Regions from separate parts of the Colwellia sp. MB02u-14 genome, predicted to be linked through region 2. Evidence: riboswitches for the same ligand, from Rfam matches in the RefSeq annotation. Region 2 holds a riboswitch; the other holds the start of a gene.
What was found. Region 2 has a riboswitch for thiamine pyrophosphate ahead of thiC (phosphomethylpyrimidine synthase ThiC). Riboswitches for the same ligand answer to the same signal wherever they lie in the genome.
Positions count from the first base shown of each region.

Region 1: another riboswitch for thiamine pyrophosphate. It lies ahead of H4J52_RS00585 (TonB-dependent receptor); the one in region 2 lies ahead of thiC (phosphomethylpyrimidine synthase ThiC).

Region 1 is NZ_JACGUX010000001.1:141,878-146,084, forward strand. Features, by position in the region: gene H4J52_RS00575 (SHOCT domain-containing protein) at 1-583, opposite strand, end outside; gene H4J52_RS00580 (single-stranded DNA-binding protein) at 630-1,280, opposite strand; TPP riboswitch at 1,399-1,517, shown strand; gene H4J52_RS00585 (TonB-dependent receptor) at 1,607-3,757, shown strand; gene H4J52_RS00590 (hypothetical protein) at 4,051-4,207, shown strand, end outside.
Region 2 is NZ_JACGUX010000067.1:11,622-15,828, forward strand. Features, by position in the region: gene H4J52_RS07680 (M1 family metallopeptidase) at 1-1,556, opposite strand, end outside; TPP riboswitch at 1,731-1,853, shown strand; gene thiC (phosphomethylpyrimidine synthase ThiC) at 1,959-3,920, shown strand; gene thiO (glycine oxidase ThiO) at 3,927-4,207, shown strand, end outside.

The DNA.
Region 1 (4,207 bases), on a different contig from region 2:
GATTGAACGCCATTTTCTGGATATGATGGGTATTGCTAGGAACCGCAATTCTGATGACTTCTCTGCGTTGCTCTTTATCTATACGATCAGGGGCTGAACTATCGTATTGCCATTGGGTGACCACCGCGTCAAATGGCAATGTTACTGGATCCTCTAATAGAGTTAAGCGTGCAACATTATTATTTTTTTTATTGGGTTCAATATGAGCTGTAAAAAAGGTTTGGTAACCGGGTTTATCTGCTAACGAAAAGCTTGGATGTAAGGTAAAAGCGGTTAACTTTACTTGTGCCAGGTTATTTTGGTCGCTTAAGGGTAAGCGAGATAAAGAAAGTAGTTTGGCACCGCTGAGTAAAGATAACTCACCTTTTTCATCTGCAAGTAAGTATTGATTTTTCTCTTTTCTTTTAAGGGGCAATGGAATTAATGTTATTTTATTTTTCGTACTAAGTGTGGGTAATTTTGCTAAAATCTCAAGGCTATATTCTTCTGCAACGGTTGTTAATACATGTAATAAACAGTAAATAACGAGTACCGTTGAAAGTGCAGGCTTAACTATCTTTTTTATATAATAAAGAATTTTCATATCTCGTCAACAATCCCATATTTATAAAAATTATAGTGAAAGAATGTTAATGTTTCAATAAAACGACTTGGTGGGAATCAATAAACTGTGATTTTTTACTATCGTTAAGGTAGCTTAATCGTCCATCAACCACTAGCTGGTCACCGAGTTCAGCTTTATCTTTAATATAATGCGCTTGCTTACCCCAAATATGCACTGAACGTTCGATAGAGATATTTTGGGTTTGCTGAGTAATAGGGGAATACACTAAATTATTTACCGTTAAGTTGAGCGCAACTAATTCTTTATTATTCTCGGTAAGTACTAAATTAATTTCACTGCTAATTTCCCCACTCATATGCACTTGGTTAATTGATTGTGCGTAACCTTTCGCGAATGTTTGTGCATAAGTGGCGTGTAATATCTCACGATTAGCTTTTTTACTATTGAGTAAATAGCCTTGCACTAAAATAATATCGCCTTTTTGTGAGTGACATAGCGAACGATCAACAATATCGCCAATCACTTTAACTGTATGGTAACTCGTCCATTCTTTAAATTGATTGCTGGCTTTGTCAAACCATTTACTATGAGTCGCCAAGACGAGTTCAGCTACGGCAACTACAGGGTTTGCTTGATAACGAATGTCAGGTTTAGCAACTAAATTACCTAATAAAGTTATTGAACATAAATGATTTTGGCTTAGATGATTTGTCATGGCAATTTAATAAAAAAAACTATAATGCTAATTTACTGAAAATCATCATATTAAGCAAATACATGGTCATGAATAATGACAATTTCCTGTACATTGGTGAGAAAATTGTTAGTATGCCGAACAAACCAAGGGGTGCAATAAAAAGCTGTTGTTAATAGGCTTTTGTATTGCTGAGAATTTTTACCCTTAATACCTGAAACGGATAATGCCGGCGTAGGAATGGTTAATACTTTAAATACTTGTCGTAAACACTTAATGTAAGTGCTTACTTGCGTTGTATTTTTGTATTGCTCTCTTTTGCTTGCATGCCACAAAAAGAGCGCTGTATGAACCTAATAAAATCTCCTTTAGCCATTGCCTTAGCACTTTCCCTAAACTTACCTGTTGCTTATGCAACTGATGACACAGACGTACTCGAAAAAATCATGGTAAAGGGTGATTATCGCGAAATCAATGTTCAAAATACGCCTTCGTCTTTATCTATTTTGACTCAAGAGGACATCGCACTTCGTAATGCCCAAAATTTAGAAGAACTTGTTGGCGGAATTGCTAATGTCAATTATTCAAGTGGCTCTCAACGCGCCCGCTACTATCAAATTAGGGGTATTGGCGAGCGTAGCCAATTTCAAGAACCTATTAATGCTTCGGTCGGTTTAGTTGTTGACGATATTGATTTCTCAGGCATAGGCAGTATTGCTTCTACGTTTGATATTGCGCAAGTAGAATTGTTTCGTGGCCCACAAGGCACCCGGTTTGGCGCCACAGCGTTAGCTGGTTTGGTTTATATGTCGACTAATGCGCCAAGCGATGAGTTTGAATCAGCCATACGCTTTAGTGCAGGTAACTATAATAGTGTTGGCGCAGGGCTTGTACTTTCTGGTCCTGCCAGTGAAAAAGTAAATTACCGCTTTTCAGCGGAGCAATATAAAAGTGACGGCTTTATTGAAAATACTTATCTAGGAAAAGACGATACCAATAATCGTGATGAAACATCTTTACGTGGCAAGTTAGCGATTACAGCAAGTGAACATTTAACGATTGATTTAGCTGTGCTGTACTTTGACTTTGACAATGGTTACGACGCGTTTTCACTCGACAACAACAGAACATCTTTTTCAAACCAGCCTGGTTTTGATCAGCAAGAAACTATAGCAATGAGTGCAAAATTTACCTATTCAGGCATTAAAGGGTTTAATGTGGTGTCTACTCTTAGTCATGCAAATTCGGACTTAGCCTATGGTTATGATGAAGATTGGGCTTATGGTGAATATGAATGGATCGCTGATGATTGGGACAACGGTATTTATAATCCTGATCCTTGTATTACACCAACGGGTTGTTTAGCTGAAGTGGATGGTTATTCTTCAACAGATCATTACCTACGTGACAAAAAGAACAGTACCGCTGAACTTCGCTTTGTTTCTCAACCTGATGCTAATATTTTTGCGAATACAACTTCGTGGGTTGCCGGTATTTACGTCAAAAAAGAAGAAGAAGACCTGCAGCGCCAATACACTTATTTAGCCAGTGACTTTTCATCAAGCTATACCGCTGACACTTTTGCTGTTTTTACACAATTTGACACGCAGTTAAATGAAAAATTTAGACTAACTACCGGTTTACGCATTGAACGTCGTAGCAGTGACTATAATAATTCCGACGCGATTGATAACTCGCCTGACGATAATATGGTCGGTGGTAAAGTTGTACTCTCTTACCAAGTTGATGAAAGTTCTATGATGTATGCTTCAGCTAACCGTGGTTACAAAGCTGGTAGCGTTAATTCAAGCGGTACATTATCTGAAGACCTACGTAGCTTTGAGCCTGAATATTTGTGGAATTATGAGCTAGGCTATAAGGCAAACTTTTTTGATGATAGTGCTTATGTACGTGCCGCTGTTTTTTATATGGACAGAGACGATATTCAAATAAGCAGTTACCACCTTAAAGAACGCCAAGATGGTAGTTCAGAGTTTATTAGTTACTGGGACAATGCCGCGCAAGGTTATAACCAAGGTATTGAAATTGAAGCCGCCTGGAATGTTACAGACAACCTAGAGATATATGGTGGCTTAGGTTTACTTGATACTGAATTTAGTGGCTATGTTTATAAAAATGGTGATAGAGAAACAGGTCGCGATCAAGCACATGCGCCAAACCATCAATTTAACTTTGGATTGAACTACTTTATTAATGACCAATGGCAATTCAACTTAGCTGTCGATGGTAAAGACGAGTTTTATTTTTCTGACAGTCATGATGAAAAATCTAATTCGGTGGCATTGTTACAGGGATCAATTCGTTATTTAGCACAAAATTGGCAAGTGAAATTATGGGCGCGTAATATGCTTGATAAAGAATACCAAACGCGTGGTTTTTACTTTGGTAATGACCCACGCGATGGTTATGCCAATAAAGCTTATTATCAGTTTGGTGAACCCGCGGTATTTGGTTTAACGTTTGATTATAACTTTTAGAGCTAAGCGCTCCTCAGCTAATACGCGGTCATCCTAAATTGATATGCCACCATGTTGAAGTAACATGCCGTCATGCTGAATTTATTTCAGTATCTGTATTCGAGACTTAAAGTCATGAGATCCTGAAACAAGTTCAGGATGACGGGTTTCTGGTTCAGGATGACGGGTTTTTTGCTTAGGATGATGAGGTTCTCATTTAGAGTGACGGGATTATCGTTCAGGGTGACGTTTTTTGTTTAGAATCACGCAGTTTTTGTTCACTGTAAAAAAGTGGCATACCATTAGGAAATAATATGAAAATATCGATAGAAATTAGTTTGTATCCACTAGCAGAAGAACAGTTTAAAACTGAGATTTGGGCATTTATAAAGCGTCTACGTAATGTCGATGGTTTGAATGTGGTCACTAATGGTATGAGCACACAAGTTTTTGGTGATTACGATTTAGCGA
Region 2 (4,207 bases):
CCTGCAATAGTAACTCGAACTGGCATGTCAAAATCTTTAATAACATTACCCCAACGAATTTTCATCACTTTATCTTTAACAAAATACTCCAAGGTTGGAATACGAATATCACGTAAATATTGGTCAAAAACCTGACTAAAGTCTATGCCAGATTGCGTGCTGATGTAGCTTTCAATATCTTGAGTGGTCACTGTTTGATGATAAAAAACGTTGCCTAAACCACGTAATATTTCACGCCATTTTTTATCATCGTTGATTACTTGGCGAATGGTATGCAACATGTTGCCACCTTTATCATACATATCACCAGAGCCACCACGATTAGCATTATATTCACCGATAATTGGTGATTGATTACCAATGTTCAGCCGTTGACCACGAATATATTCAAAGGCTTGCGTTTGAGTAAAATGATATTCTAAAAAGAGGCTCTCTGAATAACTCGTAAAGCTCTCATGGATCCACATATCCGCCACATCTTTATTGGTAATATTATTGGCAAACCACTCGTGCCCTGATTCGTGCACAATAATAAAATCGAATAACAAGCCAGGGCCTGCACTGGAGCGATCACGCCCTAGATAGCCATTTTGATAACCATTGCCATAAGTCACTGAACTTTGGTGTTCCATACCTAAATAAGGGGCTTCTACCAATTTATAGCTGTCTTCATAAAATGGGTAAGGGCCGAACCAATGCTCAAAAGCTTCAATAGTGCGCTTGGCTTCTTTAAATTGCTTTTTAGCTTTGGCTAAATTTTCACGTAAAACATAATAGTCCATATCAAGCTGACCTTTTTCACCTTGATGCTTTTCACCAAAATGAACATAATCGCCAATATTAATATTTACGCCATAGTTATTTATTGGGTTAACAACCTGCCAATGATATATTTTTGTTTTCGCTGCTTTATTATGTTCTGTTTTGATTAACCGCCCGTTAGAAACATCCATTAAATGTTCAGGTACTTCAACACTGATTAGCACTCCATTATCAGGTTCGTCGCTAGGATGATCTTTATTTGGCCACCAAATGCTAGAGCCAATACCTTGATTCGATGTAGCAATAAAATCAAGGCCATTACTGTCTTTTTCCCAAGTAATACCGCCATCCCATGGGGCACGTTTTGCAGTAACGGGCTGTCCAGAGAAGTAAAGAGTTATCTTCTGCTCTGAGCCTATTTCTTGCTTACTGGCTGGGGTGATAAAATAAGAATAGCCATCTTGCTCTACTTCAAGCGCCTTACCATTTTGGTGCACTTTCTCAAGCTTCATTGGCGCTTGTAGCTCTATTTGTAAACGTTCACCTTGAGCTAACACCATATAAGTCATGGTGTTTTTACCTGAAAAAAGCTTAGTTTCAGGGTCAACTTTTACATTAAGATGATAATGCGTTAGATCCCACCAGATTCTTTCTGGTGTTATTGAACCACGTAATTGTTCTTGATGCGTTATCTTGCCACTTTCTTGTTGCCAATTACTCGCACTAACATGCCCAGCAAAAACCATAGCGCAAACTAAGCTGGCAAGTGAAGTCGTTATCCGTTTTTTTATCATTATTATTGTCCCAACTCTCTCTTGTATACAACATACTAGCATTGTGTAATATAAATGGTGAACCCTAAAAAGGGTAAGAACTATTAGCGGCTCACATCGTTATCTAAAAATTAATTATAACCAAATACAACATTAAGATTGCGTATTTTGAAACTAATACGATAGAATCACCACAATTACTTGTCGGAGTGCTGAGATTATTTCTAAAAGAAATATTCAAAGCTGAGATCGCGAAAGCGGGATCCGTAGAACCTGATCAGATTAATATCTGCGTAAGGGAACAAGGTAAAATATAGCGGTTAAAGCATTAATACCTAAACCGTTTTATTTTTTCCTCACTCTACACTTCGTCTTTTTTTTACTGCATTTATAACAAAATGTAACTTATTAAAAGGCAGCATAATGACCAAACCAGCTAACAAAATCACTCGCAGAGAACGTCGCGAGCAAGCTGAAGCTTTTTTAAAAAACGTTTCAGATCAGTCATTCCCTAATTCTAAAAAAGTCTATGTAAAAGGTAAAATTCACGATATCAAGGTGGGTATGCGTGAAATCACCTTGTCTGATACTTTATTGGCCGGTAATAAAGACCAGCCAACTTATGAAAAGAATGAACCACTTTGTGTATATGACACCTCTGGATTTTATACCGATGAAAACGTTGAGGTAAATGTTCACAAAGGTATTCCTCGCCTGCGTGAAAGCTGGATTGATAATCGTGGTGATGTTGAATTATTAACCGCAAACAGTTCTACCTATGCACAGCAACGTTTAACTGATGATGGTGTTGACGCTATTCGTTTTGAACATTTACCTAAAATGCGTGTAGCGAAAAAAGGTAAAAATGTTACTCAAATGCACTATGCTCGCCAAGGAATTATCACGCCAGAAATGGAATATATTGCAATACGTGAAAACTTGAAACGAGAAGAGGTAAAAGACAAAACATTGTTGTTACAGCATAAAGGTCAGTCTTTTGGTGCCAGTATTCCTGAACAAATCACCCCTGAATTTGTCCGCGAAGAAGTCGCGCGTGGCCGGGCAATTATCCCGGTAAACATCAACCATCCAGAATGTGAACCCATGATTATTGGCCGTAATTTTTTAATTAAAGTTAACGCGAATATCGGTAATTCTGCGGTCACCTCTTCTATTGAAGAAGAAGTAGAAAAATTGGTTTGGTCAACAAAATGGGGCGCAGACACCGTAATGGACTTATCAACGGGTAGAAATATTCATGAAACCCGTGAATGGATCATGCGTAACTCGCCCGTACCGATTGGCACTGTGCCTATTTATCAAGCGCTAGAAAAAGTAAATGGTGTCGCTGAAGACTTAACTTGGGAAATCTTCCGCGATACCCTTATCGAACAGGCTGAGCAAGGTGTTGATTACTTTACTATTCATGCTGGTGTATTATTACGCTATGTACCCATGACGGCTAAACGCGTGACAGGTATCGTCTCGCGTGGTGGTTCAATTATGGCGAAATGGTGTTTAGCACACCACAAAGAAAATTTTCTCTATACCCATTTTGAAGATATCTGTGAAATTTTAAAGCAGTACGATGTTTCGTTTTCATTAGGTGATGGTTTACGCCCGGGTTCAGTCGCTGATGCTAACGATGAAGCACAATTTGCAGAATTACATACCTTAGGCGAATTAACCAAAATTGCTTGGCAGCACGATGTTCAAACCATTATTGAAGGCCCAGGTCATGTCCCTCTTCATCTGATTAAAGCGAACATGGAAGAACAACTTAAGCATTGTGGTGAAGCGCCTTTCTATACATTAGGACCATTAACCACTGATATTGCTCCCGGTTATGACCATATTACCTCAGGTATTGGCGCTGCTAATATTGGTTGGTACGGCTGCGCTATGCTTTGTTATGTAACGCCCAAAGAACATTTAGGCTTACCCAATAAAGAAGACGTAAAAGAAGGGTTAATGACCTATAAAATTGCTGCCCATGCCGGTGATTTAGCAAAAGGGCATCCGGGTGCACAAATACGTGATAACGCGATGAGCAAAGCACGCTTTGAGTTTCGCTGGTATGATCAATTCAACATTGGTTTAGACCCAGAAAGAGCTAAAGCTTACCATGATGAAACTTTGCCACAAGAGTCTGGCAAAGTGGCTCATTTTTGCTCAATGTGTGGCCCAAAATTCTGTTCAATGAAAATTTCTCAAGAAGTACGCGATTATGCCGCGGGTCTTGAAGCCAGCAATAAAATAGAAATACAGCTGCTTGACGAAGTCATTGTCTTAGATGCCACGCCAGAGAATATAGAACAAGGTATGGCAGAAAAGTCTGCTGAGTTTAAAGCCACCGGTAGTGAAATTTACCATCAGGCGAAGTAGTGAACGATGACTCTTTTTGATAAAAAAGTGCCGCCTCTTCAAACCTCCACCAATATTGTCGTTATTGGCGCGGGGTTAGTGGGTCGCTTAATCGCATTATCTTTGGTTAATAAAGGGCATGATGTGACCTTGATTGATAAAGATAACAAAGATGGTCGCCAAAGTGCCGCTTATGCGGCAGCAGGCTTATTAACCCCCTTGGGTGAAGCCATGCATAGCGAGCCTAATATTGTTGAAATGGGCTTTGAGTCGTTAAAGCTTTGGCCTGAAATTTTGGCTGAATTAGA